One region of the Pseudomonas onubensis genome, then DNA from elsewhere that is predicted to be linked to it. Evidence: riboswitches for the same ligand, from Rfam matches in the RefSeq annotation. Region 1 holds a riboswitch; the other holds the start of a gene.
The links. A riboswitch is a leader RNA that binds a small molecule or an ion and turns the genes downstream of it on or off. The one in region 1 is predicted to bind cobalamin.
Positions count from the first base shown of each region.

Region 1 (15,203 bases):
TCAGCGCGCCCCAGATTTCCCAGACCGAGAAGTCGAACGCGAAGGAATGGAACAGCGCCCACACATCGTTGGCGTTAAAGCCAAACCAATGCTCGGTGGCGGTGAACAGCCGCGCCACCTGGCGGTGTTCGATCATCACGCCTTTGGGCAGGCCGGTGGAGCCGGAGGTGTAGATCACATAGGCGAGGTGGGCCGGGCTGAGCGCGACGCGCGGGTTGACGATGGATTCTGCGCGCAGGTTGTTGAGGTCGATGCGGGTCAAATCACCGACCAGATGTTGGGTGTTGGCTTGCACCAACACCGCCAATGGCGCGCTATCGGCCAGGGTAAAGGCGATGCGCTCCAGCGGGTAAGCCGGGTCGATGGGCACATAACCGGCGCCGGCCTTGAGGATGCCGAGCAGGCCGATGATCATTTCCGGGCCACGTTCCACGCAGATCGCCACGCGGTCATCGGCGCGAATGCCCTGGGCCAGCAGGCGGTGGGCGACCTGGTTGGCGCGTTCGTTGAGTTGGCGGTAAGTGATGCGCTGGGTGTCGAAACGCAGGGCGATGGCGTTGGGTTGAGCGGCGGCGTGGGCTTCGACTTGCGCGTGAATCAGGACGGTGTCGCGGTAGTGCGCGGGGCTTTGATTGAGGCGGTGCAGCAGATGGTGACGTTCGGTGTCAGGCAGGATATTCAGGCCGCAGAGCGGCATATCCGGTCGCTGTTCCAGGGCCTCGGCCAGGCTATGCAGGGCTGTGTGCAGGTAACCGGCGACCTGTTGCGCGCCGATGGACGCATCGACCATCACCGTCAGCGCAAAGTCTTCACCCAGGTCGTCGACGTTGACTGTCAGCGGGTAGTTGGTGCGCTCTTCGGCGCCCAGCACCTGGATGCCTTCGGCCACCTCGATCACCGCCGCCATGTCGGTGGCGGCACTGTGACGGTAGTTGAGCATCGCACTGAACAGCGGTGTCGGCGCCGCCACACCGCTGCAACGTTGGGCCAACGCCAGGGATGCATGCTCGTGATTGAGCAAGGTGGTGAGGCGTTCGTGGGTGGCCTTGACCCCGGCGCGCACGCCCTGCTCGCCTACATCCACGCGCAGCGGCAAGGTGTTGATAAACATACCCAGCGCGCGTTCACCGCCATCGCCGGCGCCCATGCGGCCGAGCATCACCGTGCCGAACACCACGGCATCGCGCCCGGACACCACGCCCAGTACGCGTGCCAGGGCCAGGTGCATGATGCTCGCCACGCTGACGCCCAACGGCCGCGCCAGGCTGCGCAGGCGCCGGCTCAGGCTGCTGTCGACGGGCACGCGCACTTCATCGATGCCGTGCCCATCGCCTTGCACATCCTGCAGGCCGAAAGGCAAGGTTGGCGCATCGATATCCGCCAGCATGTCGCGAAAGAACGCCTGATGCGCCTGTTCACTGACGCCATGGCGCACCTGGGCGATATAGCTGCGAAACGCCACCGGCTCAGCAGCCTGGGCTTGCTCACCGGCCAGATACCGTTGGATCTCATGGCGCACCACATCCAGCGCGGTGTGGTCGAGGATGGTGTGGTGGAACAACAGCATCGCCACCACGCGCTGGTTGGCCGGGTCATTGGCGTAAACCAGGCGCAGCAACGGTGCCTGGCCCAGGTCCATGCGGTAGCTGCGGGCGTCATAGCGGGCGAGCAACTGCGCCAGGCGGTCGCCGTCGGTAAAATGCGCTTCTTCGCAGGCCAGGGTTGCCTTGCGCCACACCACTTGCAGCGGTTCGTCCAGACGCTCCCAGGCCATGGAAGTGCGCAGGATGTCATGGCGGTCGATCACCCATTGCAGCGCCTCGGCAAACGCATCGAGGCGCGCGCGGCTGTCGAATACAAACTGCGCGTGCAACACGTAGGGGTCACCCTGCTGCGCCGACAGGTGGTGGTACAGCATGCCTTCCTGCAGCGGCGCCAGCGGGTAGATATCCTGCACATTCGCAGCGCCTCCGGGGATGGCGGCGACAATACGGTCGATGGCGGGCTGGTCGAGTGTGACCAGTGCCAGCATGTCCGGGGTAATGCGGTAGGCCGGGCTGAGCCAGTCACCCCCGTGTTCAGCCACAAAGGCAAGCAGTTGGGGTTTGTGCGCGATCAGTTGATCCCACAGCGCGTCATCCAGGGCTTGGTCATCGCCGAGGATAATCAGGTCGCCTTCCTCCAATTGAAGACGGATCGCATGGGTGGAAATCGCTGCCAATAATTCACTGAACTGCATGGGGTAACCTGCCTGATAAGTCACGGTTGAGGAGAACGTCCGTATTCAGCTGCCGTTTGAAGCGGGTGTGCTGGGCGCCGGAAAGAAAACGCGGGCGCAGCCGGGGGCCTGGGGTGGCTTGCGGCAGGCTTGGAAAATTAAGGGATTTGGCAGGCAGGGGGTGACATGGGAAGCGGGGACAAAGCGGCTCTCTACGCAGACATATGGCCTAACAGTCAGGGTGGAACCCGCGCACCCGATTCCGGCACCCAGAGGCGTCAAATACGCGTCTCTACCCAGGACCTGAACCTCATGACGACCATCGCTCACCTGCCGCTGCGTACCCAGCCCCTGCCACTCGAGAGCAGCCCAAAGGCAGAGTCTGTAACCGGCAACCCAGTCGACCTCCACAGCAGCGCCAGTAACGTGTCCGCCGGCACCACGAAGCCCCCTCTGGGTAGTCTGGGAGGCGCGTTGTCCTGGCCGATCCCTTTGGATACCGACGAACAGCGGCGCTTGCGCCTTCTTACGTTGAACCACCAACACGCGCTGGGCGAGCAGCCGTTGGTGATGCAAACCAAAGGCGGCGTTCTGGAGTTCCTGCGTTATCGCCAGCCGCTCCCGGCAGGCGCGGGGAACGACCCTGCCAAGATCCTCGAAGCGCTGGTCGGCTCGCCGCAAGGGCAACTGATGGGCAAAGCCCTGCAACAGAGCATGCAAGGCATCGACAGTGATAGCAGCGTGACGGATTACCTGCTGGCGGCAATCGCATTGCAGATGGACCCTGAGTCGATTACCGCGCCCGCTCGCAACACCGTCGCCGGCTTCGATCTGGCCCCTGATACACAGGGCGGGCGGCATGCGTCTACGGTCGTGGACAACCTGGCCAACCATTTAAGCCGCACCGGCAGAACCAGCGCGGCGCTGGCGAGCGTCGGTGCTTACCTGTTGCTGGCCAGATCGGCGCCGCAGTTTCTGATCAAAGACATTCCCCCGACGGTAAAAATCGGCAGCCAGGCATGGGCCAGTCTGACGATTGCCGCCATGACGATTGAGGCGCAGACACCGGGCAAAGTCCCCGGCATGACGTTTGCCCAAGTCATGAGCGCGGCTGAACAGGCTCAGCGGGCGGACCCGGCGATCAGCCAAACGGCACAAGCGACGGCGCTGCTCGATTGGGCGATTGCGAATGGAATACTCACCAAAACACCCGATGACAACTACCCTCCCGCCCAACTTGAATCGGTAAGAACCCACTTCAACGCGCAGCTCCACACCCGGCTCACGGCCTCTGAGGCACTGGACAAAGGATTACCCACGCGTGAGGCGATCGCACTGGCCGCACTCAAGGCGCGATTTGGCGACCTCGGCGGGTTCTTCCAGGAAAAAATATTTTCTGTTGATCAACATTACGTGGCGATTGAACGGGGCACACTTTCGCTATTGGATATCGCCATGATCGACTGGCTGGAACCCAGGCCCTTCAAGGCACATGAACCCAGCAGCTCGCTCAAGTCCGATGCATTGCGCGGGGTGTTAACGCTGTTGAACGCAAACCCGCAGTTTGGCGTGCCGGCTGAATTCGAAAGGCAATTCAGCGCCGCCGTCAAGGATAAAAAAGCCGCGGTCAATACCACGGTCAGGCACATGATCTCGCAACTGCCATTTGAGGATCGAAAGAACTTCGAGTTTGGAAAAGTCAGTTTTTTCCAGGAAGGCTCATACGTCATGGATGGTCATTTCAATAATACCCATGGCCCAAATAACCCGGGCCTGCTGGTCAAGACGCAGCGCGGTGCCAACCGACAGGCCTATGTCATCGACTTCAACAAGGGTGTGATTGAAACGACGAGCCTGTACAGCGCAAGGGTTAAGGAAACCAGGAACGCCAACACCGTTTTTACCACCAAAGTGTTCACCCCGGCGGATGCAGCACAGAGCCTGGAGCGTGAACGCCCGCTGAATGACTCACCCTGGAATAGTTTTACCAGCGCTCGATCCCAGGTGATCGCCTCGGCGTTTGTCGAGCACCTGGACCTTGACGATCCTGTTATCAAACAGCAGGCGCGCGGGCAGACGGCCCTGGACAAGGCGAACGCGCAGTTGAGCGAGTTTTTGTTAAACCTGATTCCGTTCAGGTCCGCCATTGTCAATTTTCAGAACGGCCAGCATGGCGCGGGCGCAGTCGATCTCTTACTGGATGTTTTCGGCTTTTTGACCGCCGGCACCGCAACCGCAGGAAAACTGCTCAAGGTCGGCCGTTCTCTGCTGTCCACCGCCGGCAAGGCATTGCAGGTCGCCAAGGTGGTTGGCGTGGCGGCCATCGACGTACTCAACCCCGTGGGTGGCGTGGGTGATCTGGTCAAGTTTGCGGGCAGTGCTGGTCTGTTTCTGCTGTCCAAAGGCGTCAAAGCAGTGAACGAGCTCAGAGGCGCTACCGGCAGCTACGACCTGTTGAAGGCGATCAGCAAGCAGTATGACGCTGCGGCAACCGGCAGCCTCAAGGTAGCTGGCCGGACGGTGGAAAGCGCTGCGGTACTCAAGAACGGCCATTGGTATTCATTTGATACCAATACAATGCGACCGTATGGCAGCCCGCTCGACGATTTCACGGTCGCGACCCAGGCTGTGGCGGGGAACGTGGAGACGGCACGCAATGCCGGGCGGCAAGATCTGAGCTATGCGCTGTTTGGTCATCTCAGTGTGCCCGAATCCCGCATCGCCGGGCTTACACGCAATAGTCAGGGCGTGTATGTCGCAGCCGACGGGCACCTGTCGTATATCCGCCATACCGACAGCAGCGGTAAAACAGCGGTCTATGAGGTTCGACAGGTCTCGCGCACAGAAGGCGGCGGCGTGCAGGCGCGGGTGTATCACAACAATCGGCAAACCGAATTGCTCCTCCAGCATATCCAGGGTGATCAATGGCAACGGTTGGGTGCGCCCGGTGGAATCACACTGGAGCCACCATTGAACCCGCACTGGGATCCTGAAATGGACATTTACCTGGCGCCGCAGTCTCGCAAGCGACCCGGCCCGCCTCAAGACAATGATGCCAAGCAACCGCGACAGGATGCACTCCCGACTCAGGTCAAATCAGACATTGGCCGCAAGATCGACAGCGGCGCCGAGGCGGTCGTCTACGAAAGCCTGGACGGAAAACACGTGTACAAAGACTTTGGTCTGCTCTCCTCACGGCCTTCCGGTATTGACCTGGACACCGAAGTGAACGCGCTCAACCGGTATTACGGGGATGGGTTTGCGACGAGCATCATTGAGGACGGCCGCGCCTATATAAAGATGGGGAAGCTGGACGGCGTACCGCTATCAAAAGTCAGTAAACATAGCCTGTCCGCTGACGTCAAAGGTCTGCTTGAACAGACATTGATCGACATGGAAAGTAGGGGAATATTCCATCAGGATCTAGTGCTGCAGAACTTCCTCTACAGTGCCAAAGACCAAAAAATCTATCCGATTGATATCCAGTCACTCCCGCCGGAGCAGCTCGTACCGGGTAGCCGGACTTATAAAATGGAGATGAGGATCTACAAAATGGCAAAGGAGGAGATGCTTGAGAGTTTTGATGACTTGTTAAGTCCGCCGGTTTAAACATCCGGTCGCTGGGCGGCGTTGTTTCAGTCCTTACAACGTATCGATCGGCAGATAGTCCACGCCCAACGCCATCGCCAACTGCCTAGCCCGGCCCAGCCTGATCGGGCCGCGCTCGATATCCACCAGTACTCCAGGGCAATCGAGCACGGGCAACCCAGCGATATCTTTGAGCCGCCCATCGGTGATCACCAGCAGCCGTTGCTGCTCGGCCGGGTAACGCTGGCGGCGCACGTGCAGCCAGTGGCCGGCTTCGGACAACGCCGCCAGCAACGGTGTGCCGCCCCCGGCACCCAACTGTGCCAACCAGCCGGTCAAGCTTTGGGCAGCCTTGAGCCCCTGCACCTGCCACTTGGGCGATTGGCCGCTGGCGGTCAATAACGCCATGCGCGCGCGTTGCCGATAGGCGTCGTCAAACAGCTGGGCGAGCAGGCCTTTGGCGTCGCTCAGTGCGCCATGGCGGCGGGTGGACGCCGAGGCATCGACAATCACCAGCCACAGCTCATGGGCCGCGCGGCTGCGCAGGTGATAGAGCAGATCCTCACGGCTGTGTGGGCGACCACCGAGCAAGGTGCCCGGCCAATTGATCGCGCCACGCTGGGCACTGCGCGCCTTGCCGTGCCTGCCGTGTTCCAGTCGCCCTGCCTTGGGTCGTGCATCCGCCCCCGCGTCAGGTCGAGGGCGGATGCCTAGGGCTTTTTTGGCCAGGCGGGCACTTCCCGGCGGGCGCCCGTGGGCAATGCGGGTGCGGGCATATCGCCCCACTGGCCCTGGCCGGGTGTCGGGTCAGACGGTTTTGCTGCCTGGCCTTGATCGGGCGGGCTTGTCGACGCTGACTGCGGTTGCCGGCGATGACGCAAGGCGAACTCAGCCACCGCTTCAATATCTTCTTCGGCGATAGCAGCCGCGCCGCGCCAGGCAGCATGGGCACGGGCGCCGCGCAACCAGACCAGGTCGGCACGCAAGCCATCGACACCGGCGGCAAAACAACGCTCGGTGATCTGCGCCAGGGCCTGATCGTCCAGTTCAATGTTGTCGAGCCGCTGGCGCGCCTGGGTGCAACGCTCACGCAGCGCCGCCTGTGGTTCAGCCCATTGGCTGCAGAACGCAGTCGGGTCGCTGTCGAAATCCAGGCGGCGCCGGATGATCTGCCCGCGCTCGTTGGGCAGGGTCTGCCCGCTCAGCGCCACATTGAAGCCGAAGCGGTCGAGCAGTTGCGGGCGCAACTCACCCTCCTCCGGGTTCATGGTGCCGATCAGCACAAAGCGCGCCGAATGGCGATGGGAGATGCCATCACGCTCGATCAGGTTGGTGCCACTGGCGGCCACATCCAGCAGCAAGTCGACCAGATGATCAGGCAACAAGTTGACTTCATCGACATACAACACGCCGCCATCGGCCTTGGCCAATACGCCCGGGGAGAATTGTGCGCGGCCCTCGCCCAGCGCGGCGTCCAGGTCCAGGGTACCGACCAGGCGCTCTTCGGTGGCGCCCAATGGCAGGGTGACGAACTGGCCACTGGCGAGCAGGTCCGCCAGGCCACGCGCCAGGGTCGACTTGGCCATGCCGCGCGGACCTTCGATCAGCACGCCGCCGATTTTCGGGTCGATGGCGGTCAGGCACAGCGCCAGTTTCAGCTCATCGGCGCCGACCACGGCGGACAGCGGGAAATGGGGAATATCGGTCATACCTGCTCTCTTTAAATTCTGCTATTTCTTGTGGCGAGCGATCGGTCAGCTGTCTTCTTCTATGTCCAGCAACAGGTTTTCCAACGCCTCGCGGTACGCGCCCGGCTCCTGCCACATGCCGCGCTGCTGGGCTTCGAGCATGCGTTCGGTCATGTCGCGCAGTGCCGCCGGGTTGTGCTGTTGCACAAAGGCGCGGGTGTCGGCGTCGAGCAGGTAAGCGTCGGCAAGCAAGGCGTATTGGTGATCGTCGATCAGCGCGGTGGTGGCGTCGAATGCGAACAGGTTGTCCACCGTGGCCGCCATCTCGAATGCGCCTTTATAACCGTGGCGTTTCACCCCGTCGATCCACTTGGGGTTGGCGGCGCGGGAGCGGATCACCCGGTTGAGCTCTTCCTTCAAGGTGCGGATCTTCGGCAGGTCCGGCTGGCTGTGGTCACCATGGTAGCTGGCGGCCTTGTCGCCGCTCAGGGTTTCCACGGCGGCGAGCATGCCACCCTGGAACTGGTAGTAATCGTTGGAATCGAGCAAGTCGTGTTCGCGGTTGTCCTGGTTTTGCAATACCGCCTGCACCTGGCTCAGGCGCTGGGCGAATTGTTCGCGGGCAGCGGTGCCTTCATCGGCACCCCCATAGGCGTAGCCGCCCCAGTTCAGGTAGACCTCGGCCAGGTCTTCGCGGCTTTGCCACAGGCGGCCGTCAATCGCGCCCTGCACACCCGCGCCATAGGCACCGGGTTTGGCGCCAAAGATGCGCCAGCCCGCCTGCTTCGCAGCCGCCGCCTCGTCCAGGCCCGCCGCGAGCAGCGCTTCACGCTCACTGCGCACCTTGGCCGCCAGCGGGTTCATGTCGTCCGGCTCATCCAGCGCCGCCACCGCCTGCACCGCCGCGTCGAACAGGCGGATCAGGTTGGCAAAGGCATCGCGGAAGAACCCGGACACGCGCAGCGTCACATCCACTCGTGGGCGATCCAACAGGCTGATCGGCAGGATTTCAAAGTCATCCACGCGCTGGCTGCCGGTGGCCCACACCGGCCGCACGCCCATCAGCGCCATGGCCTGGGCGATATCGTCGCCACCGGTGCGCATGGTGGCGGTGCCCCATACAGACAGACCGAGCTGGCGCAGGTGGTCGCCATGGTCTTGCAAGTGCCGCTCAAGGATCAGGTTGGCGGATTGAAAGCCAATGCGCCAGGCCGTGGTGGTGGGCAGGTTGCGCACATCCACGCTGAAGAAATTACGCCCGGTGGGCAGCACGTCCAGGCGGCCACGACTTGGCGCACCGCTGGGGCCAGCCGGTACGAAGCGACCACTGAGGGCATCCAGCAGGCCGCGCATTTCGGCGGGGCCACAGGCGTCGAGGCGCGGCGCGACAACAATGCGCAGGCTCTCGATCACCGACTTCACGTCCTCCCAACCGGGTTCTTCTAGCTGTTCGAGCGGGCCTTCCAGTGCCTGCTCGATCAGTCGCGCGGCATACAGTTCCAGGCGTTCACGGGTGTCGCCGGCGGTGCGCCACAACTGCGCATCGATCTTCTGCAACACCTCGGGGCGGCGCCCGGTCCAGGGTTCGGCCAAGGCACAGTCCAGTGGGTCGAAACCCAGGTCGAAGGCTTTGGCCAACACCCGCAGCAGGCTCGATTGCGGGCCACGGCCATCGCCACGGGGAATGCGCAGCAGGGCCAGCAAAGTGTCGATACGCAGGCGGCCGTCGGGCGACTCGCCAAAGATATGCAGGCCGTCGCGGATCTGCGATTCCTTCAAGTCACACAGGTAGGTGTCCAGGCGCGGCAGCCAGACTGCCGCGTCGGCGTCGTTATCCAGCTCCAGTTCCTGGTCGATACGGGTTTCGCGCACCAGCTTGAGAATGTCTTTTTGCAGCTCAAGGGCGCGGCGCGGGTCGAGCAATTGCGCCTCGTAGTACTCGTCCGCCAACAGCTCCAGGTTACGCAGCGGGCCGTAGGTTTCGGCGCGGGTCAGCGGCGGCATCAAGTGGTCGATGATCACCGCCTGGGTGCGGCGCTTGGCCTGGGCGCCCTCGCCTGGGTCATTGACGATAAACGGGTAGATATTCGGCAACGGCCCGAGCAGCGCATCCGGCCAGCAATGTTGCGATAGCCCGACACCCTTGCCCGGCAGCCATTCAAGGTTGCCGTGCTTGCCCACATGGATCACGCCATGGGCGCCATAGGTGTGGCGCAACCAGAAGTAGAACGCCAGGTAGCCGTGGGGCGGCACCAGGTCGGGGTCGTGGTACACCGCGCTGTGGTCCACCTGATAACCGCGTGCCGGCTGAATGCCGACGAAGGTCAGGCCCAGGCGCAGGCCGGCGATCATCATGCGCCCGTCGCGGCACATCGGGTCGTTGTGCGGCGCGCCCCAGCGTTCCAATACGGCTTGCCGATTGGCCTCGGGCAAGCGCTGGAACATCGCCTCGTAGTCGTCCAGGCCCAGGCTTTGATGGCACGGGCGCAGGTCGAGGCTGTCGAGGTCGTTGGTGACGCCGCCGAGCAGCTCATGGATCAAGGCCGTGCCGCTGGCGGGCAACTCACTCGGCACCGGGTAACCTTCGGCGTGCAGCGCCCGCAGGATATTCAGCGCTGCCGCCGGGGTGTCCAGGCCTACGCCATTGCCGATGCGGCCATCGCGGGTCGGGTAATTGGCGAGGATCAGTGCGATGCGTTTGTCGGCATTCGGCACCCGCGCCAGTTCGACCCAGCGCCGCGCCAGCTCAGCGACAAAATCCATGCGCTCGGGCGCTGCGCGGTAGCACACCACGTCGGATTGGCTGCGCTCGCTGCGCCAGGCTAAATCTTTAAAGCTGATGGGCCGGCTGATAATGCGCCCGTCCAGCTCCGGCAAGGCAATGTGCATGGCCAGGTCACGCGGGCCAAGGCCTTGTTCGCTGGCCTCCCAGCCGGGCTGGTTGTCTTGCGCGCAGATCGCCTGGATCACCGCGATATTGCGGCGAAACGGGCGCAGGTGCGGGGCTTCCGGGCTGGACTGGGCAAAGCCGGTGGTGTTCAAAATTACCGCCGCCTGCACTTCATCCAGCAAGTCCTCGACCACCGTCAGGCAGCCGGGCTCTTTTAAACTGGCCACCGCCACCGGCAGCGGGTTAAGGCCCGCCGCCTGCAAGCGTTGGCAGAACACATCGATAAAACCGGTGTTGGCCGCCTGCAAGTGCGAGCGGTAGAACAACACCGCCGCCACCGGCCAGTCGGCGTGCCAATCGGCCTGCCAGTCGTTCAGCCGTGGGTGGGGTTTATACGGGTGATAAATGGCCGTGCGCGCCAGGGTTTGCGGCTCGTCCCAGGTGTAGTCGCGGCCCAGGTGGCTGCTGGCCAGGCAACGGTAGAAATCCAGCGCATTGCCCAAACCGCCCTGGCGCAGGAAGTGCCAGAGGCGGTCGCGCTCAGCCATGCCAACGGTGCTTAAGCCGCTGAGTTCCGGGTCGGGGCGATCATCGCCCGGCACCAGAATCAACTGCACGCCGCGCTCGGCCAACTCCACCAGCCGCTCAATGCCGTAGCGCCAGTAGCCGATGCCGCCGTGCAGCGAAATCAGGATGACCTTGGCGTGGCGCAGCACCTCGTCGACGTAAAGGTCGACCGAGGCGTGGTTCTGCACCTGCATGGGGTTGGCCAGGCGAAAACTGGGGTAGTCGTCCGGCAACTGCTGGCCAGCCTCGGCCAACAGTGCAAGGCTGGAATCACCGCTGCACAGGATGACCAGCTCGGCAGGGGTTTGGCCAAGGTCGGCAATATTGTCGTCCGAAACGAAACCGCCCGGCTGAGTCCTGAGCAGGTGCATGGGTTAAACGCTGAGCGCTGCGCGCAATTGCGCTTCAAGGCCCGCCGCGTCCAGTTCCTGGCCGATCAGCACCAGGCGTGTGATGCGCGCTTCGTCGGCGCCCCAGGCGCGGTCGAAGTGCTTGTCGAAACGCGTGCCCACACCCTGGATCAGCAGACGCATCGGCTTGTTCGGGATCGCCGCGAAGCCTTTGACGCGCAGGATGCCGTGCTGCACCACCAACTGGGTCAGGGCGTCGAGCAGCAGTGCTTCGTCGGCCTGCGGCAAGTCGATGGAGATGGAGTCGAACGCATCGTGGTCGTGATCGTCTTCGCCTTCATGGTGATGATCGTGATGGCTGTGGCGGCCGTCGATGTGTTCTTCGGAACCGGCGCCCAGGCCGATCAGCACGTCCAACGGCAAACGACCGCTGCTGGCTTCAATGATCTTCACCGCCGGCGGCAGTTCCTCGGCGACTTCCAGGCGCACGCGGGCCAGGTCTTCGGGGCTGATCAGGTCGGATTTGTTGAGGATCACCAGGTCGGCGCTGGCCAGTTGGTCGGCAAACAGCTCGTGCAGCGGCGATTCGTGGTCCAGGTTCGGGTCGAGTTTGCGCTGGGCATCAACCTGGTCCGGGAAGGCGGCGAAGGTGCCGGCGGCCACGGCCGGGCTGTCGACCACGGTGATTACCGCGTCAACCGTGCAGGCGCTGCGGATTTCCGGCCACTGGAAGGCTTGCACCAAGGGTTTTGGCAGGGCCAGGCCCGAGGTTTCGATAAGGATATGGTCGAGGTCACCGCGACGTGCCACGAGTTCGCGCATGACCGGGAAGAACTCTTCCTGCACGGTGCAGCACAGGCAGCCGTTGGCCAATTCGTAAACGCGGCCGTTGGCTTCTTCTTCGGTGCAACCGATGGAGCACTGCTTGAGGATCTCACCGTCAATGCCCAGTTCGCCGAACTCGTTGACGATCACGGCGATGCGACGGCCTTGGGCGTTGTCGAGCATATGGCGCAGCAAGGTGGTTTTACCCGAACCGAGGAAGCCGGTAACGATGGTGACGGGGAGTTTGGCCAGTGTTTTCATCGGATGCCCTTGGGGGCGGGCAGACGGGACGATAGACCCTGCGACGGCGCGCAGCAGCGGATTTCGTCACCGGATCACCCCGCCCGGTTAAGTAGAAAATCGGTTACGAGGCAGGTCTCCTGGCTTGGGGTTTGCAGGCCTTGCGACCCGCGCTGGCTGCGCCTTCCCGCCGTTATGGCAGTGGCGTGGCAGGCAGATAAACCCTTCACAGTTGCGGGGGCAGCCGCGGCTTGTACCGCGTTCCCTTCTTAGCTTCGGCGTGGGCCGAAGAACCTCGAAGGTGCAAGGCTACAGGGGCTCGCGGCATTTGACTACCGTCGCCCGCCCATGCTCTCCTACACATCTTGTTTCGGGTGCCCTTCACAGGGTGAAACGGGAAACCGGTGAGTCATCGCGTAATGACGAGTCCGGTGCTGCCCCCGCAACGGTAAGCGAGCGATGCGTCACAACCACTGTGCCTGTAGGGCATGGGAAGGCGATGCTTGATACGGCCCACCTCTTCTCCCAAGAGCGCCCCTCGCAAGCCCGGAGACCGGCCCGAAAAATCAGATAACAAACCCGCGGTGGGCGGGCGCTGTTCGGAACCCTGCGTGCCTGGCTCGCGGGGTTTTCATGCGCTCGTGTCACCCTGAAACCCTGAAGGGACGCGCCATGTCGATCATCAGCAGCACTTCGCACACCGCCAGCAGCACCGCCACCTTGAGCCAACGCCTGAGCGCCGCCATCGGCGCGTCGATCCTCGGCGCGTGCCTGGTGTACTTCGCCGGGTTCTCGCATATTGAGGCCGTGCACAACGCCGCCCACGATACCCGCCACAGCGCCGCGTTCCCGTGCCACTGAGGGCTGCCGACATGATCAAGCGTATTGCCCAAACCGCAGGTTTCACTGGCCTGCTGGCTGCCCTGTTGCTGACCCTGCTGCAAAGTTTCTGGGTCGCCCCGCTGATTTTGCAGGCGGAAACCTTTGAAAAGGCCCCGGTCGCCGAAGTGGCGCACGAACACGCCGCTGGCGCCGCAGCCCACACCCACGATGCCGAAGCCTGGGAGCCGGAAAATGGCTGGCAGCGTGTGTTGTCGACCACCGGCGGCAACCTGGTGGTAGCGGTCGGTTTCGCACTGATGCTGGCCGGCCTCTACACCTTGCGCGCGCCGACCCGCACGGCTCAAGGGTTGTTGTGGGGCTTGGCCGGTTACGCAACTTTTGTACTGGCGCCCACCCTGGGCCTGCCGCCGGAATTGCCGGGCACCGCAGCCGCCGACCTGGCCCAACGGCAGATCTGGTGGATCGGCACTGCAGCCTCTACCGCTGCGGGTATCGCACTGTTGGTGTTTGGTCGTAGCTGGCTGCTCAAGGTGCTGGGCGTGGCGATCCTGGCCGTGCCCCACGTGATCGGCGCGCCGCAACCGCAAGTGCATTCGATGCTGGCACCCGAAGCCCTGGAAGCGCAGTTCAAGATCGCCTCGCAACTGACCAACGTCGCCTTCTGGCTGGCCTTGGGCTGGATCAGCGCGTGGCTGTTTCGCCGTAACCGCGACGGCCAATACTCGGCATGACACTGGTGGTCGGCCTGGGCTGCCAGCGGGGTTGTGATGTTCACGCCCTGCTCGGCCTGTTTGACGCAGCCCTCGCCGACGCCGGGATTGAACGCCAACGCATCACGGCGCTGGCAAGTATTGATCGCAAACAGGCTGAACCCGGCCTGCTGGCCCTGGCCCGGCTGCTGGAACTGCCTTTGCAGTGTTTCAGCGCAGAACAATTGGCCGGTTTTGCACAGCGTTTGAGCCACAAGTCAGCCGTCGCTTTTGCGCATACCGGTTGCTATGGCATCGCCGAAAGCGCGGCACTGGCCCTGGCTGAACAGTTGTCGCATCGCCCTGCCCGCCTGTTGATCACGCGCAAAAAAACCGCCCAGGCCACCTTTGCATTGGCGTGCGCCGACTAAAATCCCGATAATTGCCCACCTCGATCATGAGCAACTTTCATGCTCGCCCGTTTTTCAACAGGAACTTCCATGACCGTCTACTTTATCGGTGCAGGCCCCGGCGACCCGGAATTGATCACCGTCAAGGGCCAACGGCTGATCCGTAGTTGCCCGGTGATCATCTATGCCGGTTCCCTGGTACCGGCGGCGGTACTGCAAGGTCATCAGGCCGAACAGGTGGTCAACAGCGCCGAATTGCACCTGGAGCAGATCATTGAGCTGATCAAGACAGCCCACGCCAACGGCCAGGATGTGGCCCGCGTGCACTCCGGCGACCCGAGCCTGTATGGCGCGATTGGCGAGCAGATCCGTTGTTTGCGTGAGTTGGGCATACCGTTCCAGATCATCCCAGGGGTGACGGCGGTGTCGGCTTGCGCAGCGTTGCTGGAGACGGAGCTGACACTGCCCGACATCGCCCAAAGTGTGATCCTGACCCGTTATGCCGATAAAACCAGCATGCCGGCAGGTGAGGCATTCGACAGTTTGGCGCAACATGGCACGACGATGGCAATTCACCTGGGGGTCAACCATCTGGAGAAGATCGTCGCCGAACTGCTGCCGCACTACGGCGCCGACTGCCCAATTGCAGTGGTGCACCGCGCGACGTGGCCGGATCAGGATTGGGTGGTGGGCACTTTGGCGGATATTGCCGTGAAGGTGGCGGCCAAAGGGTTTCGGCGCACGGCGTTGATTGTGGTGGGTCGGGTGTTGGCCAGTGACGGTTTCAGCGAGTCATCGCTGTATCGGGCGGGGCATGCGCACCTGTATCGCCCCTGAAGAAACGCGGTCAAACTGTGGGAGCGGGCTTGCTCGCGAATGCGGTGGGTCAGTTACA
Region 1 covers NZ_CBFHAZ010000056.1:10-15,212, reverse strand. Annotated here, with positions in the region: gene ACTD9P_RS18170 (non-ribosomal peptide synthetase) at 1-2,239, opposite strand, end outside; gene ACTD9P_RS18165 (OspG family effector kinase) at 2,531-5,827, shown strand; gene ACTD9P_RS18160 (vWA domain-containing protein) at 5,861-6,463, opposite strand; gene ACTD9P_RS18155 (magnesium chelatase ATPase subunit I) at 6,517-7,515, opposite strand; gene cobN (cobaltochelatase subunit CobN) at 7,561-11,322, opposite strand; gene cobW (cobalamin biosynthesis protein CobW) at 11,326-12,387, opposite strand; cobalamin riboswitch at 12,480-12,679, opposite strand; cobalamin riboswitch at 12,722-12,942, shown strand; gene ACTD9P_RS18140 (CbtB domain-containing protein) at 13,039-13,227, shown strand; gene ACTD9P_RS18135 (CbtA family protein) at 13,239-13,940, shown strand; gene ACTD9P_RS18130 (cobalamin biosynthesis protein) at 13,937-14,329, shown strand; gene cobM (precorrin-4 C(11)-methyltransferase) at 14,399-15,145, shown strand.

Region 2 (15,203 bases), on a different contig from region 1:
TCGGTGGGGTGAAAAAGAGTGGCTTCGGCCGCGAACTGTCGCACTTTGGTGTGCGTGAATTCTGCAACGCACAGACCGTGTGGCTGGATCGCAAATAAACCAGGCAACATCCTTCAACTGTGGGAGCGGGCTTGCTCGCGAAGGCGGTGTGTCAGTTGGCAAATTTGTCGACTGGCAGACTGCATTCGCGAGCAAGCCCGCTCCCACCCAAGCCGGCTCCCACCGTTGATCTTCGGTGTTTGTGGATGTGCGTGAATTCTGCAATGCGCAGACGGTGTGGCTGGGTCACAAATAAACCCGGCAACACCCCTTCAACTGTGGGAGCGGGCTTGCCTGCGATAGCGGTGCATCAGTGACAAATCCTTGGCTGACACGCTGCAATCGCAGGCAAGCCAGCTCCCACTCAAGCCAGCTCCCACCCTGGATCTGCTGTGTATGTGGATTAGTCCACCGTGACCTTGCCGGTAGAAAAATCGACCTTCAAATTCAACCGCCCCTCATTCACCAACCACGGCCGAATCGAAAACCTGCGCGCACCGCACTGATGCATCGGGTCCTCTGCGGCAATGGCCTTGGCATGCTCAATCGACGTTGCACGAATCACAAACATGCCGTCGCCATCCCAATACTGCTCATCGTCACTCCAATGCGGCCCGGCAGCGACCAGGATACCGTCGCGCTCGATCTTGCATTGATGCTCAAGGTGAATCGGCAAGTTCTGCATCACCGGGCCAAGCCCATCGGTTGGCGTTGAAAACACCACATAGAACTGCTTTTGCAGCATGCCCTTACTCGCCTCAAGCACTTGCTCGCGCGTTACCCGGTTTGTTTGCATGTTTGTACCCGTAGGACTGTCGACGTGGCGGCACAGGCCTTTTTCACCTGCAGCATTGGCCACGAAGCATTCCCCAACCCTGAGGGCGAGCGGTAGGCCAGTCGCAGGCATAAGACTTATGCCCGGCAGGCATGCATCTGAGTCAGAGCGCCCACAGGCGGATCAAGGCAAACCCCAAGTCTATATTGACGCATTCACGCCCATCCACCCACTCATCCCCGCGAAGGCGCCGCCCGGTGTTGGTCTCACGTTCACCTTTGGCAATCACCAGCACAAACAACCGGGCCGGGCATTCGAATGAACGCAACCGCTCGACATCAGCCCTTACCGACCAGTCGCCCTCCAGGCACTTGGCTTGGGATATGTCGCCCAAGCACTTGATTTCAGCGACCATGCTTGTTGAACCGCTGTCGTCCAGGGCATACAGGTCGGCTTTGCGCCGCTCGCCAATCGGCAAATCGGTCCAGATGCTGAGCTCCTGCTTGAACCAGGCATACAAACTGATTTCGGCCTGAATCCAGTGCTCGCGGCAACTGTTCAATTGCAGTACCTGTTCGAGTTTCTCGCCCATTTCACGAAAGGCCTGCTCGAACAAAACAATCCATTGATCAGCATTCATTGCCGGCTCCCTGTGTATGACGTATCGAGGCTAGTGCTTGACCGGCGCATCCCAGCAATCCGGCTGGCGTGCGCAGACATCGTATTGGCGATCCATCAAGGCCATGCGGTTGATGTGGGCATCGGTGGCCGCCCGGAACGACTGGTTGCTGGTGGTGATATAGGCCGCGGTGCGGTCACTCAGGCGTGCGCTTAACTGGCCTCGGGTGTGGGCATCCAGCGCCTGGGGCGCAGTGGCCATGGTTTGAAGTGTCACGTCGCTCAAGCGGCTCAACTCATCTCGGTAGGTGTTCAGGTATTCGGCACGGGCCGCGTCGTGCTGGTGGTTCAAGTCGTACTGCATCGCTTCCAGGTTCTGCTTGTAGAGCGCCCAATACCCCTCGGGCAGCACACCACCGTCTTGTTTACGCAATTTGGCAATGCGCGCGTCGTTATCCAGCGCCGGTTTGAGGACGGGCTTTTGCGACGAGATCACCACAGGGTCTTGCGTGATGATCTGGTCGATCCAGCCCGTTCGCGCCGGGTTCGAAGGCAGCACCTGCCCCAATGGCTCGAGGGGCACCGACGCAGCGGGTGGCGGTGGAGAAACTGACTGGGCGCAACCACCCAACAGCAACACAGTGCACAGCTGGGTCAAAACGAGGACGTGGCGAAAAGGCATAAGCTCTCCATGAGCAAGGACGAATCGAAAAGGCGCGGCGAATGACATCACTAGGCCAGTATCGTATTTCAGCCCATTGCTGATCAAGCTCCCACTGAACCACGCGATGAACTACCATACCGCGCCGGTTCCCAAACGGGACTAATAGGGAATTCGAAGCGCTGACCATCGCGCCAATCGAAACTGCCCCCGCAACTGTAGGTGCCGAGCCTGCTCCCCACTGCCACTGGACCACGTCCGGGAAGGCCGGAGCGAGGCGACGACGCATCAGTCAGGAGACCTGCCGGCAAAGCGTTATCACTAACCGGCGGGGTGTCCGGGAAGGACATCCGTGCCCTGCAAACCTGCAGCGTTCAAAGGTGTGTTTCCGAGCCGTACCTGCCCTGTTTTCATGTACGGTTCACTCGGAGATTGCCCCATGCTGCTACGCGTTTCGGCCCTGATCACTGGCCTGGGCTTTTGTGCCCTGGCCCACGCCACGCCGACTCACTACCCGCTGACGGTCGAAAACTGCGGCAGCAGTGTCACCTTCCAGCAAGCCCCGACACGCAGCGTGACCATCGGCCAGGCCGCCACCGAGATGCTTTACGCCCTGGGCGTTGCGGACAAAGTGGTCGGCACCTCGCTGTGGTTCAACAGCGTATTGCCGCAGTTCAAGGCGCAGAACGACAAGATCGCGCGCCTGGCCGACAACGAACCGAGCTTCGAAGCCGTGATCGCCAAACGCCCGCAACTGGTGGCCGCCGAACTGGAATGGGTGGTCGGCCCGCAAGGCGTGGTCGGTACCCGCGAGCAATTCCATGAACTGAAGATTCCCACCTACGTGCTGCCCTCCGACTGCGAAGGCAAGGACAACCTGGTGGGCGCTGACGGCACGCGGCTGGAGCCGTTTCGCATCGACACGATCTATAAAAGCATCAGCCAGTTGGCCGAGATTTTCGACGTGCAAGCGCGCGGCCAACAGTTGAATGACGAACTCAAGGCACGCCTGGCCAAGTCGGTCGCCACCGCGCAAGGCAAAGGCCTCAAGCATGCCAGCGCGCTGGTGTGGTTCTCCAGCAGCGAAATGGCTGCCGACCCGTACGTGGCAGGCCACAAGGGCATTCCCGAATTCATGCTGCAAACCCTCGGCCTGCGCAACGTGGTGCAGTCCGACGAAGAATGGCCTGCCGTCGGTTGGGAAACCATCGCCAAGGCCAACCCGACCTTCCTGGTAATTGCGCGCATGGACCGCCGCCGCTACCCCGCCGACGACCATGAAAAGAAACTCGCCTTCCTGCGCAGCGACCCGGTGACCCGCAACATGGACGCGGTGAAAAACAACCGCATCATCATTATTGACGCCCTGGCGTTGCAGGCCAGCATCCGTATGTTCGATGGCCTGGAACAACTGGCAAGCGCCATCGACGGCTACGACCTGCCCAAATGACCCGTACCCTACTCGCCCTCGCCGTGTTGCTGATGGCCGTGCTCGCCGGCACCGCCATCGGCGAAACCGCGATCGAACCGCAGGTGGTGTTGCAGGTGCTCGCCAACAAACTGTGGGCCGCCGGTTACGTGCTCGACCCGATCGACGAAGGCGTGGTGTGGAACTACCGCCTGACACGGGCGCTGGTCGCCGCCGCCTGTGGCGCAGGGCTGGCCACCTGTGGAGTGATTTTGCAGTCGCTGCTGCGCAACCCGTTGGCCGATCCGTACCTGCTGGGCATCAGTGCCGGCGCCTCGACCGGCGCAGTGTTAGTGGCGTTGATGGGCGTGGGCGGCGGTTTGATCTCGCTGTCAGCCGGCGCGTTTGTCGGTGCCATGGCGGCATTTGCGCTGGTGATATTGCTGGCACGGGCCAGCGGCTCAGTCAGCGGCACCGGCCAGATCATCCTCGCCGGCATCGCCGGCTCGCAGCTGTTCAATGCCCTCACCGCGTTCCTGATCACCAAGTCCGCCAGTTCCGAACAGGCACGCGGCATCATGTTCTGGCTGTTGGGCAACCTCAGCGGCGTGCGCTGGCCCTCGGTATGGCTGGCGGTGCCGGTAGCGGTCGCAGGCTTGGCAGTGTGTTTGTGGCATCGGCGTGCGCTGGATGCGTTCACCTTCGGCACCGACTCGGCGGCTTCACTGGGTATTGCGGTGCGGCGTGTGCAGTTTGTGCTGGTCGGTTGCGCGGCGTTGGTGACGGCGGTGATGGTGTCGATTGTCGGCTCCATCGGTTTTGTCGGGCTGGTGATTCCCCACGCCGTGCGCCTGCTGCTGGGCACCGGGCATTCGCGCTTGCTGCCGGCCAGTGCGCTGGGCGGCGCGTTGTTTCTGATTGCGGCGGATGTGCTGTCGCGCACCTTGATCAAGGGCCAGGTGATTCCGGTCGGTGTGGTCACGGCGCTGGTCGGCGCGCCAGTGTTTGCGCTGATCCTGATTGGCCGGAGGAATGCGCGATGACGGTACTCAGTTGCACCGGCCTGGGCTTTAAAGCGCGCGAAGCGCAGTTACTGCGCGATATTCACCTTGAAGTTCAGCCAGGTGAAACCTTGGGCATTGTTGGGCCGAATGGCTCGGGCAAATCTACCTTGCTCAAACTGCTCGCCGGGTTGCGTGTACCTGCGTCGGGCGAGGTGTTGCTGGGCGGCCAGCGCCTGGGCAGCCTGTCGCGCCGTAGCATCGCGCAGCAATTGGCCGTGGTGGAACAACAGGCCGACACCGACGATGCCATCCGCGTCTTCGACGCCGTGGCCCTGGGCCGCACGCCCTGGCTGTCGGCACTGAGCCCGTGGTCTGCCGAAGACGATGCCATCGTGCGCCAGGCGCTGCATGATGTGGACGCCACCCACCTGGGCCAACGCGCCTGGCGCAGCCTCTCTGGCGGCGAGCGCCAACGCGTGCACATCGCCCGCGCATTGGCGCAACGACCGCAGATCTTGTTGCTGGATGAGCCGACCAATCACCTGGATATCCAACATCAGCTGGCGATTTTGAAAGGCGTGCAGGCACTGCCAGTGACCACCTTGATTGCGCTGCATGACCTGAACCAGGCGCTGACCTGTGATCGTTTGGCGGTACTGGATCACGGCTGCCTGGTGGCATTGGGCAAGCCGCTGGAAGTGCTGACACCGCAGCGGTTGCAGGAGACATTCGGGGTACAGGCGCATTACCTGACAGACCCGTTTGATGGTGCGCAAATCCTGCGATTGCGCCCAATTTAACTGACTCTGTGGGAGCTGGCTTGATCTATAAATACCGCTGCATATGCGTCGTCTGCCACACCGGGTCGGCGTCGACGTCGATGACCTCAAAGCCCTGCCACCGCCAAAAATCAATCGCACCCGGCAAAAACGGATGGGTGTGCAGGTAAACCACCGCCACCCCATCCGCCTTTGCCTTCGCCTCTAACGCGCGATACAACCTGCCCGCCAGGCCAAAGCGCCGAAAAGCCGGGCGCACAAACAGGCGCACGACTTCCACCGTTTTAAACCCCTGGTAATTCAATCGAGGGAAACGGCCGTCATAAGGCAAGTAGCCGATCGCCGCGACGATCTGGTCATCTGCACGCGCGATCAGAAATTGCCCGCCGCCCTCAAGGTAGGTGGATTCAAATTGCGCCAAGTCGTCAGGCATCGCCGCTTCGCTGAGCTTAGGGAAAAGCTCGGCACGCGCTTGCAGCACAAAGGTCAGCACCTGGGGAATATCGGCAGCGGTGACCGCGTGAATGTTCATTACCCGCACGCTCGCTGGTAGAGAAGGTAGGCATTGGAGCCCGTCCCGACGCACACAAAACCTGCCTGCTCATACATCAGCCTGGCCGGGTTATCCGCCCGCACGCTCAAGCGCAGTTGCGTGAAGCCGCTACGCTTGGCCGCAACCGCATAAGCTTCCAGCAACACACGACCTATGCCCTTACGCCGGTACGCCTCGCTGACGCTGATGGTGCAAAGCTCGGCAGAATCGGCGTCGGGCATCCATAACGAATAACCCGCAAACCGCCCCTCCAGCGTTGCCACTGTCAGCCGGTCAAAATTCTCGACCCACACGGCCAGGTTTTGCTCCAAGTGCAGCCGCCATGCGGACTCGTGAGCCGGCTCCCAACATTGGATGTAGGCCAACTCGCCGCGGTAAATCAGTGGCAGGTCGGTGACGATAGCCAGCCTGAGCGTCACGTGTAAGTCGCACATCGCACTGCCCTTGGTAACTGACGACAAGAAGGCTTGAGATGACCGACGCTGTGAAAAAAAGGGGGTTTCATCTAGTCCTGAGCGGCCTGCACCTTAATGTGAGCCGTGATCCACGCGCGGCTATGGGCAAGCACTGCCTGCGCCATCGCCACCGGAAAATGAATAAACCCATGGGCAGATTCCGGTAACAGATGGGCTTGCACCTCTGCCGCTATGCCCCAGCGTTCGGCGATCAGCAGCGTGTCGTCTTTAAGCGGGTCCAACTCCCCTACAAACATTAACGCAGGTGGCAGCCCAGTGAAGTCGCCATACAACGGCGACAACGGCGGCTGCCGGCGTTCTTCATCACTCAAGCCCGGCGTCAGCATGCGCAGCGCTTCAACCATTCCCGGTCCGTCCAGCAACAATGTCTCTGGCCCCGCCGTGCGCACGCTCGGTGTGCCGGTCAAGTCGTATACGCCGTAGTACAACACCGCACCGCTCACACGCTTGAGCAATTCAGGCCATTGCTTAAGTGCCAGCAAGGTTGCCGCCGCCAGATGCCCACCGGCAGATTCACCCACGACGAACACCGGCAAATCGGCAAACTCATCACTGCCGAGCAGCCAGCGCGCGGCATTCAGGCAATCCTCTATCAGCCCCTCAACCGGCGTGTCCACCGCCAGCCGGTAATCCACCGACACCACCGCCACGCTGCACGCCTGCACCATGCCCAGGTTCAAGTCGTCATCCATCTGCGCATTGCCGATCACCCAGCCGCCGCCGTGGATATCCAGCACCACGCCTTGGGTTTTCCCCTCGGGCCGCAGGATGCGCACGGGCACCGAGCCGCCCCATCGGGTTTCGGCCACCGGCGCTTTCTTTATCGCTTGGCTGACCCGCAACAGGGCCTGGATCAAACGCGGCGTGACGCGGTTGCGGATTTTGAAACGCGGCAGCCAGGCCAGCTTTTTATTGAACTGGCGCATCTGGGCCAGCTCAGCCTCGCTCGCGGGCCAGCGTTTATGAGCCATCAGCGGTTATTACGCAAAATCGAGAAATTCAACGCCGCCGCCACACTCAGCCACGCCAGGTACGGGAACAGGATCAAGCCGGTGATCAAGTCCAACCGCAACGCCATCACCACCAACGCCGCCACCACCAGCCACAGCAGCACAATCACCACCATCCCGGCCACGATGTTATGCGCGCCGAAAAACACCGGCGTCCACAGCGTGTTCAGCGCAATCTGCGCCGCCCACAAGCCCAAGGCCAATTGGCTGCCGGGAATCATCGTCAGGCGATAGCCCGCCCAGGCGAGCAGCAGGTAGATAACCGTCCAGGCCACCGGAAACAACCAATTGGGTGGGGTGAAGCTGGGTTTGACCAGGCTTTCATACCACTGGCCGGGCTTGAAAATGACGCCGGTACTGGCGGCCGCGCCGCAGGCGATGAGGAAAATCAGAAAGATCATGGGCTATCCACTCTCAGGGTTCATTTCAACATAGGACGCGTCAGCAACCGGTAAAAGTTCACAAATCATCCGGCGAAACGATCGTGAGCCAAGGCCAGCGCGCCTGATAACTGCGGGCCTTGGCGGCGAACAACTCAGGCTCGGGGTGCAGCGGGTTAATCCGCAACACGCCCTGCTCCACATCCGCTAACCCATAGGGTGCATACACCTCGCCCGTGTCGATCTCCAGCCCGATGCACGTGCCGGCCACCAGATAACGGTCCACGCCTTGTTTAGCCGAGTGCAACTGTGGATAAGGCCGACCAAAGCGCTCGCCGTACCAAAGATGCACCCGCGCCTGGTTCTTGACCTCGACACTGACGCCCAAATCCTCAAACAACCGCGCGGCGGCGCGGATCACTTTGTCCTCAGCTTCGTAGGACAGATCGGTGTCGAAGTAAAAGACGTCGTAGTCCTTTACGCCCTGAGCCGCAGGCAAGTTTGACTGATGGTTCCAGACGGCCTGGAACAGGCAGCCCGCCGTAAGCATGCACTGCTCCACACCAAGGTCGGGCAGGCGCGCGGTGATTTCGGCGTTGATGGGGTTGGCCATGGCCAGGTCGAGCAGGGTTTTGACGGTCAATGTCATGGTGGGCATTCCTTGTGTATTCAGGGTGGCTCAAGTCACCGAACCTACACGACGGCGGGGAGGGTTTCGTGACAGCAATGTTTCTATACACTTTGCCCGCCCGCCACCAATCGTCAAGGATAAAACGATGCGAATCAGAGAAATGGCCCTCATCACCACCGCCGCTTTGCTGCTCACCGCCTGCAGCGACAGCCCGTCGGACGCCGACATTCAAGCCGCGATGCAACCCAAGCTGGAAGGCGCTTCCTGCATCAAGGCGGCGATGTTCAACCGCTTCCCGGTGACCCTGAGTGACAGCGCCATGAGCGGCACCTCCAGCGCCAACCAACCGGCCTTCGATGCGCTGACCGACGCCGGTCTGCTGGCCAAAAGCGCCAACACCTACAGCCTCACCGACAACGGCCGCGCCGCCTACGTGCAGCAAGAGTCCGGCTTTTGCTACGCCCAAGGCTATGAAATCGCCAAGATCCAGAACATCGCCGCCAACCCCAACCCGATGGGCGCCGCCGTGGATAAATCCTGGGTGGTGACCGTGGACATCCGCCAGAAAACCATCGCCGACTGGGCCAACACCCCGGCGATTGAAAAACTGGCCCGCAACCCGGAAAACCTCTCCGAAGTGCCCAAAACCTACACCGTGGTAGTGGGCCGCTTGAAGGGTGAGCAAACGCTAAAGCTGATCGACCCACGGTTTTCGATCATGCGTGGGGTTGGGGTGAACCAGGCCTACTGACCAGTACAGCTCACCTGTGGCGAGGGAGCTTGCTCCCGCTGGGCTGCGCAGCGGCCCCAAAATAGTGAGAACACCTCGCACTGGAGCACCATCCCGGTCCAGCGGTAGCAAGTTCCCTCACCACAGATGATGTAATGCCCTGCACCACCTTGCTCCATTGCCTACGCGTGCGTCAGAATCCGCCAGCTTGTGTGCTGAGGTGGCCGTCTCTAAGGTGGCTCGGTCGCTGAATGTTCAGTGATCGGGTTTAGTAGCCTGAGTTGGGTATTGAAAAGTGCATGAGCTTCATCAATCAGACATTGCGTCTGTGCTTGATGGTGGCTGTGCGTAGGGCGTCCTCGGGCGCGCCGGCTTTGATATCCACCGGTCTACTAACCTGCGCACAGCTGCCACCTTTTCGTTTAGTAGCGAAAAGATGGCGGCCAAAACCAGGATATCGTTATGACTCAAGCAAAAACTGACTCAACCACCCTCTTCACCGTCGTCCCCGACGCCAGCACCGAAACCCTCATCACCAACAGCTACGAAACCTTCACCAGCGTCAGCACACTACTGCTCGACCTGTCCGAAGACCTGTGCGGCAAACACCGCGACATCGCCCTCGCCATCCACCAACTAAGCGAACTGGGCGTGCTGCTCACGGCCAAATTGCTCGACCGTGAGGCGCCTTGCCCTGGCTGATAAATAGCCTAAGGCAGCGCCGCTGATGGCGCTGCCTTCAATTAACTCCAGGGAACGAATCAACGTACTGAATGGTGAAGTCAGGAAAGGAGTCAACAATCTGGATCTTGTAGTCAGGGAAGCTCTCGACTGTTTTCCACTTGCCGGCCGAATCGGGAAAACTGCTCACCTGTTTTACCTTAAGGTCAGGGAAACTGTTTACTACCTTGACCTTATAGTCCGGGAAGCTACTGACGAACTTGATATTGCCGTAAATCTTCGACACATCAACAGTCGTATCAGCTTGAGCGCCGAAGGCACACGCCAGCAGCAGCGACGCGAGAGCAACTTTGAACATGGCAGCCTCATCCTGAGCAATAAAAGGCGCCCAGTCTAACGCCCTGCGCGCGCAACTTCCTGTAGTGCCGGGTGCTTAACCCTTCAACTCACCCGCACGGTTGCTCGCCGCATCGTCGTAAGCCACATACAAGGATTCGGCAATCTGGCTCTTGATGGCTTTGGTGGATTCCAGGCCCAGTACAAACCCTTCGGCTTTGCCGCCAGCGCGGTTGAGTTCTTCGTGGGTGGAAGCGCCGGTGATGGCGTCAAGCAGTTTGGTGGCGTGAGGGCCTACGCCTTTGGGGAGGGAGATTTGGTCGATGGACATGGCGATACCTTGATAAAAAAATGATCGGGAGCGCATGGACCACTGCCGGGGGGTGCCATGGTAGACCGGTTAGCGTGGAAAGGGGGTGGTTTCGGCCAGAGGCGACAATCCAATCGGTGAAATCTCACAGATGGTCAACGCGCTCCATTGCTGAGCTATCACGTCGGTGCGGCGTACTTGTCTGAACGTCGCTCGCCAGCTTTTCGTACAAAGCCTAGGACGATGGAGACCAATTTAATAGGGGGACGGAGCGACGCTTTGCGACTCATGGCAGCAGGGTTGTGCGACTGCCATGTAGAGCAATTTTTGAGTCAGTCGACTGGGTTGTTGTCTTTCTCTTTGCGCCAGTCCACGGTGTAAAGAAGCTTCTCGGCGTTCAGGTACAGTACGGCGCATGATTCGACGAGTGTCTTTGCCGAGGTTGATTCTACGATTTCTCCGTCGAGCGAAATGAAGCTTTGCTGACTCAGAGACTGGTACACATGAAGTATGTTTTCAATCGCTTTGTTTTCGACGTTTTTAAATAAAATTGAATCGTGAACCAAGAATGGAATAGTGGTATGCCTTAGCAACGAGGTGTCTAGAAGGATTAGGTTCGAATAAGCTTTGCCTGTGCCGGTATCCTTGGGTATTTCATAGCTGTATTTTTCCGGCATGAGTTCAAGTTCAGGTGAAGCTCGGACCTCTCCGTAGATGAAGTTCACTAAACCCTTGATGTCTTTGTTCAGGCTGCCTTCAATATCTGACAATATGACTATTTTTTGTTCTTTCAGGCTGACTTTAAGATTTTTGATTATTCTTTTGATATCAGTAAATTTTTCATACAACTCGTTTTCCTTGGTAAGGCTGGAAAGTTCCAAGGAGATATCAATTACCGAGTCGACAATAAAAGCAGCGTTGCCAGAGTTTTTCAACGCCTTGGCGATGGCTGCGTTGCATGTGAAAATCTGGGCATCAACAATTCCTAACTGTTCGGACAACTCTTGCTCTTTTGCTTTAATTTCCTTGCGAAGTATACGAGTCAAGCCATTATGAAAAGACTCAATGCTGTCTAGTTTTTCTAGGTTGAGCGACGGAATGATTTCAAGCAGCGGTTGGAAGCTTCGCTTGGAGATATTTTTATTGTCCTCAAGATTGGCTCTGACTCGCTCAAGCTCGCTAGAGATAGACATCTTTATTTCGAGCAATTGATTTTTTTGAGTTTTTTGCTCTAGAACGGCTTCGTCAATCAACTCATTGATAGAAATCGCCAAGCTGGAGATTTCAGTTCTGATTTTGTCCAAGCGGCCTTTCTGGAGCGCAATATCTTCAGTATTTTTATTGTATTTCGTCTTGGTGATTTTGGGAATGATGCTTTGTTTTGCCGCCGCATTGAGGGACTTTTGCCCAGCTAGCAAACTGGCCTGCCGTATCGACATGTCTGCCAGTGGACTAAACCGTTTGAAAACTTTAATCAGCCAATCAATGCACTGGGACCCGCTTTCCTGGTTGAAATTATGGAGAGGCCTCCTTACGTCTAGGTTGTCACGCCCCCAAACTCGCGTAACCATAGACACTACGGATCGGAAACTCAGGTCTTCAATGCTGTTGGTGTAGTGAAGTCGCAAGAAGCCTAGATAGGCTGAGATGCTAAGTTCGAGCTTGGAACCATCGGATTCATGAAGATGCAGAAGCGTAGGGGTGCCGGTGTTTCTTTCAAAAATATAGCCTTTATCTAATTGAAGCTTGAATATGTAGCTGTGATGCCCCAGTGTTTCGGGAACATCTTTGCTATGGGTTATCAGCGTGTCACCGCCACAAACGAAATCGATGATTTTCAGAAGTGTTGACTTGCCAATCGAGTTGGAGTTGGCGCGATCGCCCACGACAATGTTTAATTTTTCCTTGAAGGCGATGCGCTTTTCAGTGAACCACTCGCAGTCGATATAGGTCAGCATCTTGAAACAATCCCTGTCGTGAGGTTTACCTGGAGAATATTGCTAAGATGTAGGATTTCTATGGCGTAGAGAAACAGCTCGATGGAACCTATACTTGAAGACGTTTTTTTGTACAGTTCCCCAAGCGATATGGGTTGCTCGACGGAGGCGTGCACCTTTTCTGCATGGCCCAAAGACGATTCTGCGAATGATACAAATTTATTTGGCGTGATCATTCAAAAATCTCGCAGTTTTGAATAAAAAATGACGCGATAATTTCCGAGGCTTCATTGGAGTCAGAACCAGAGCGATGACAAATCCAATCTACGATATTCTTGAATATTACTTGTTGGTTCTGTGTTTGCTTCCTTTGTAGCAAATAGTAAGTTTTTACTTGAAGAGAAATCATAGTCGATGAGTCCGGAGACTCTGCTTCCACCAGCTGTAACTTTTTACGCACGAAAGAAAAATAATTGCTGACATTTTCCTTGATGCGGTTCTTTGTTAGACGCGTCATGGTGTCATTGATCTTCGTGCTGAGTTCTTTTGGCTCAAGACTCAGCTCGACATCCACATCTGATACATCTTCAAGCGCATCAATAATTTTCGCAATTTCGTTCTCAATGGCGTACTCATCCATGAGCTTGAACTGACGGTTACGTTCAATGATTGACTGCTTTAACGCGACCATTTCCCTGTAACCATCAACTGTCCGTGGATTGTCGAATTCAGTATGACAAAGAATGCAAAGAGCGATGAGATTGTCCGGGTGATCCACGTTTTCGTGTAGCCTGAATTCATCTTTGAGAAGCCCTAACTCTTTAGGCTTAGGATTTAGTGGATAGATATGTGCAAGTTCATATTTTTTATTTGATGTCTTGGCCTTCTCGTACATTAGGGGCTTTCGACATTTAGGACATTTGGCCGAAACCTCACCAACTAACATGATATTGATGTTTTCGGAGAAACTCTTGCGTTTGTTCGTGGGCATGCTCTGATCCTTGAGAACGAAGCGAGCAAAAGAAGCTGGAGCGGATGATAGCGGAATGAGATCGCTAGACATAGTCTCTCACTCGGTCAAAGGCCTCTACGTGCTGCCCCCTATGTTTCAGAATTAGCTCTGGCTTGGTCCTCACGGCTTTGCGCCCGTGTCGAGAGCAGCCAACGCTGGGTTATTCGGGGTGGTTTCTGACCACTTTTACGATACTTGTGGCGGACACGGAAGCCTTACGAAAACTGTCTTGCGAATGCCTGCTACTGGCCGAAAGCCACACTCCTTAACCAGCAACCACCCTACAAGCATAAACACAAAAATTACTCCCCAACCCTCCCCACCAACACCCCAAACAACTCCCCCTTCGGCATCTCACTCACCGCAATCCCCGCATTCTCAAACCACTCCTTCCCCGCCTCCGGATGCGGCCCGCTCAGCACCACCACGCCCTTCTCATACCGATACCGCGCCGCCGCCACATCGCCATTGCGATAAGTCGCGATCACCGTATACGGCGCGCGCCCATCAGCCTTGGGAAAGTACGGCCCATCCTGATAGAACACACTGTCCGGCTTGCCATCCCACACCACCCGCACCGCTGCGTCTTCAATCCCGCGCACTTCAAACCCCGGCCGCCCGGCTTCGGAGTCGAGGTCCTGGGTTATCAACCCGAAGTTGCTGTTATCGGCAAGATAAGCGCCCATGCATAACCCCAGGTAGCGCCCGCCCTTGGCCACGTACTCTCGAATGGCGTCCACGCGTGCATCACCGAAGCTGTCGAGCGCAGCCGGAATATCCTGCCCACCGCCCGGCTGAACATAGAGGTCATACCGCGCAAGGTTTTGCGGGGTGATGTCGATGGCTTCATCCGCGCCCACAAAGTCGATCTGGTAGTTGGGGCTGAGCCGCAGCAAGGCGTTTTTGACGTTCTCGGAACAGTCATCGCAGCCCGCCGGGCCACGGTAGATGGCGACGTGGGTGATGGGCGTTGCGGCCTGTGCCCAGGGTGATTGCAGGGTGGTGAGTACAAAAAATGCGGCAGCGATGGCGGGCAGTTTCATGGTTGTGGGCTCAGCGAACAGGGGGTTAGGACTGTTCAAAGCCTATATCGAACGCGTCTTTGAATTCGTTAACAGTTGTAAATCGGCTACTGTCGCCTGAAACCACATTCGCCAAGAGGGCCTGTAATGGAGCTGAAGTTCAGCCACGTCGACGTACTGGTCGAGAGCCTTGAAGAAACCTGCGCGTATTACGCCAAGATCCTCAAGGCCAAAATCTCCAACACCCAGGTGTGGGAACGCGGCGGGCTGCATGTGCGGTATGCGGTGGCGTTGATGGGCCAGGAGCGTTTTATGCTGGTGCAGCCGTTGGCGGGCAACTTGCGCGAGCTGTTGGATGCGCACGGTGAGGGCATGATTTATCGGCATTGCTACACCACGCCGGATATCGAGGTGGCCTATGCCGAGTTGATGGCCGAGGGCGTGCAGCCGCAGGATGAAAACGGCCGGCCGTTAAGCCTGGCGGATCTGCAGTCGCCGTCCGGCACGCGCATTATTTGGTTGCCCAAGCGTTTTGGGCATTTCTCCATCGAGATTCTGGAGGAGAAAGGCTTGGAGGCGTTTATGGTGGCTGCGTTTGCTTGAACGGCGTTGCATTGGTTGCAGCGACATCCATTACGCGCTGTCTGAGCGCACGCTGTTGAAGCGCGGTGTGACATTCAGGTCTAAGGCGTTTCACTTCAAACCGATGGGAACAACTGGCTTATCTGTGAATACGGGCCGGATGATGTGATGACTTTTTTTGAATTTCAGGACTTTTGATGCCCCTAACCAAACGCGACACCGCCCGCCTCGAACGCCGCCTGGTGGCCACCCTCACCCA
Region 2 covers NZ_CBFHAZ010000064.1:20,072-35,274, reverse strand. Annotated here, with positions in the region: gene ACTD9P_RS19610 (aldehyde dehydrogenase family protein) at 1-98, shown strand, start outside; gene ACTD9P_RS19605 (YciI family protein) at 443-835, opposite strand; gene ACTD9P_RS19600 (hypothetical protein) at 978-1,454, opposite strand; gene ACTD9P_RS19595 (hypothetical protein) at 1,485-2,114, opposite strand; cobalamin riboswitch at 2,223-2,416, shown strand; gene ACTD9P_RS19590 (ABC transporter substrate-binding protein) at 2,533-3,543, shown strand; gene ACTD9P_RS19585 (FecCD family ABC transporter permease) at 3,540-4,544, shown strand; gene ACTD9P_RS19580 (ABC transporter ATP-binding protein) at 4,541-5,305, shown strand; gene ACTD9P_RS19575 (GNAT family N-acetyltransferase) at 5,331-5,816, opposite strand; gene ACTD9P_RS19570 (GNAT family N-acetyltransferase) at 5,816-6,271, opposite strand; gene ACTD9P_RS19565 (alpha/beta hydrolase) at 6,343-7,284, opposite strand; gene tspO (tryptophan-rich sensory protein TspO) at 7,284-7,724, opposite strand; gene ACTD9P_RS19555 (nucleotidyltransferase family protein) at 7,783-8,352, opposite strand; gene ACTD9P_RS19550 (SEN1982 family lipoprotein) at 8,480-9,085, shown strand; gene ACTD9P_RS19545 (DUF6124 family protein) at 9,527-9,766, shown strand; gene ACTD9P_RS19540 (7(1) septoil knot domain-containing protein) at 9,804-10,103, opposite strand; gene ACTD9P_RS19535 (hypothetical protein) at 10,179-10,412, opposite strand; gene ACTD9P_RS19530 (DUF2326 domain-containing protein) at 10,724-12,349, opposite strand; gene ACTD9P_RS19525 (ABC-three component system middle component 7) at 12,343-12,564, opposite strand; gene ACTD9P_RS19520 (ABC-three component system protein) at 12,561-13,391, opposite strand; gene ACTD9P_RS19515 (BPL-N domain-containing protein) at 13,643-14,383, opposite strand; gene ACTD9P_RS19510 (VOC family protein) at 14,510-14,965, shown strand; gene ACTD9P_RS19505 (hypothetical protein) at 15,142-15,203, shown strand, end outside.
Region 2: another riboswitch for cobalamin. It lies ahead of ACTD9P_RS19590 (ABC transporter substrate-binding protein); the one in region 1 lies ahead of cobW (cobalamin biosynthesis protein CobW).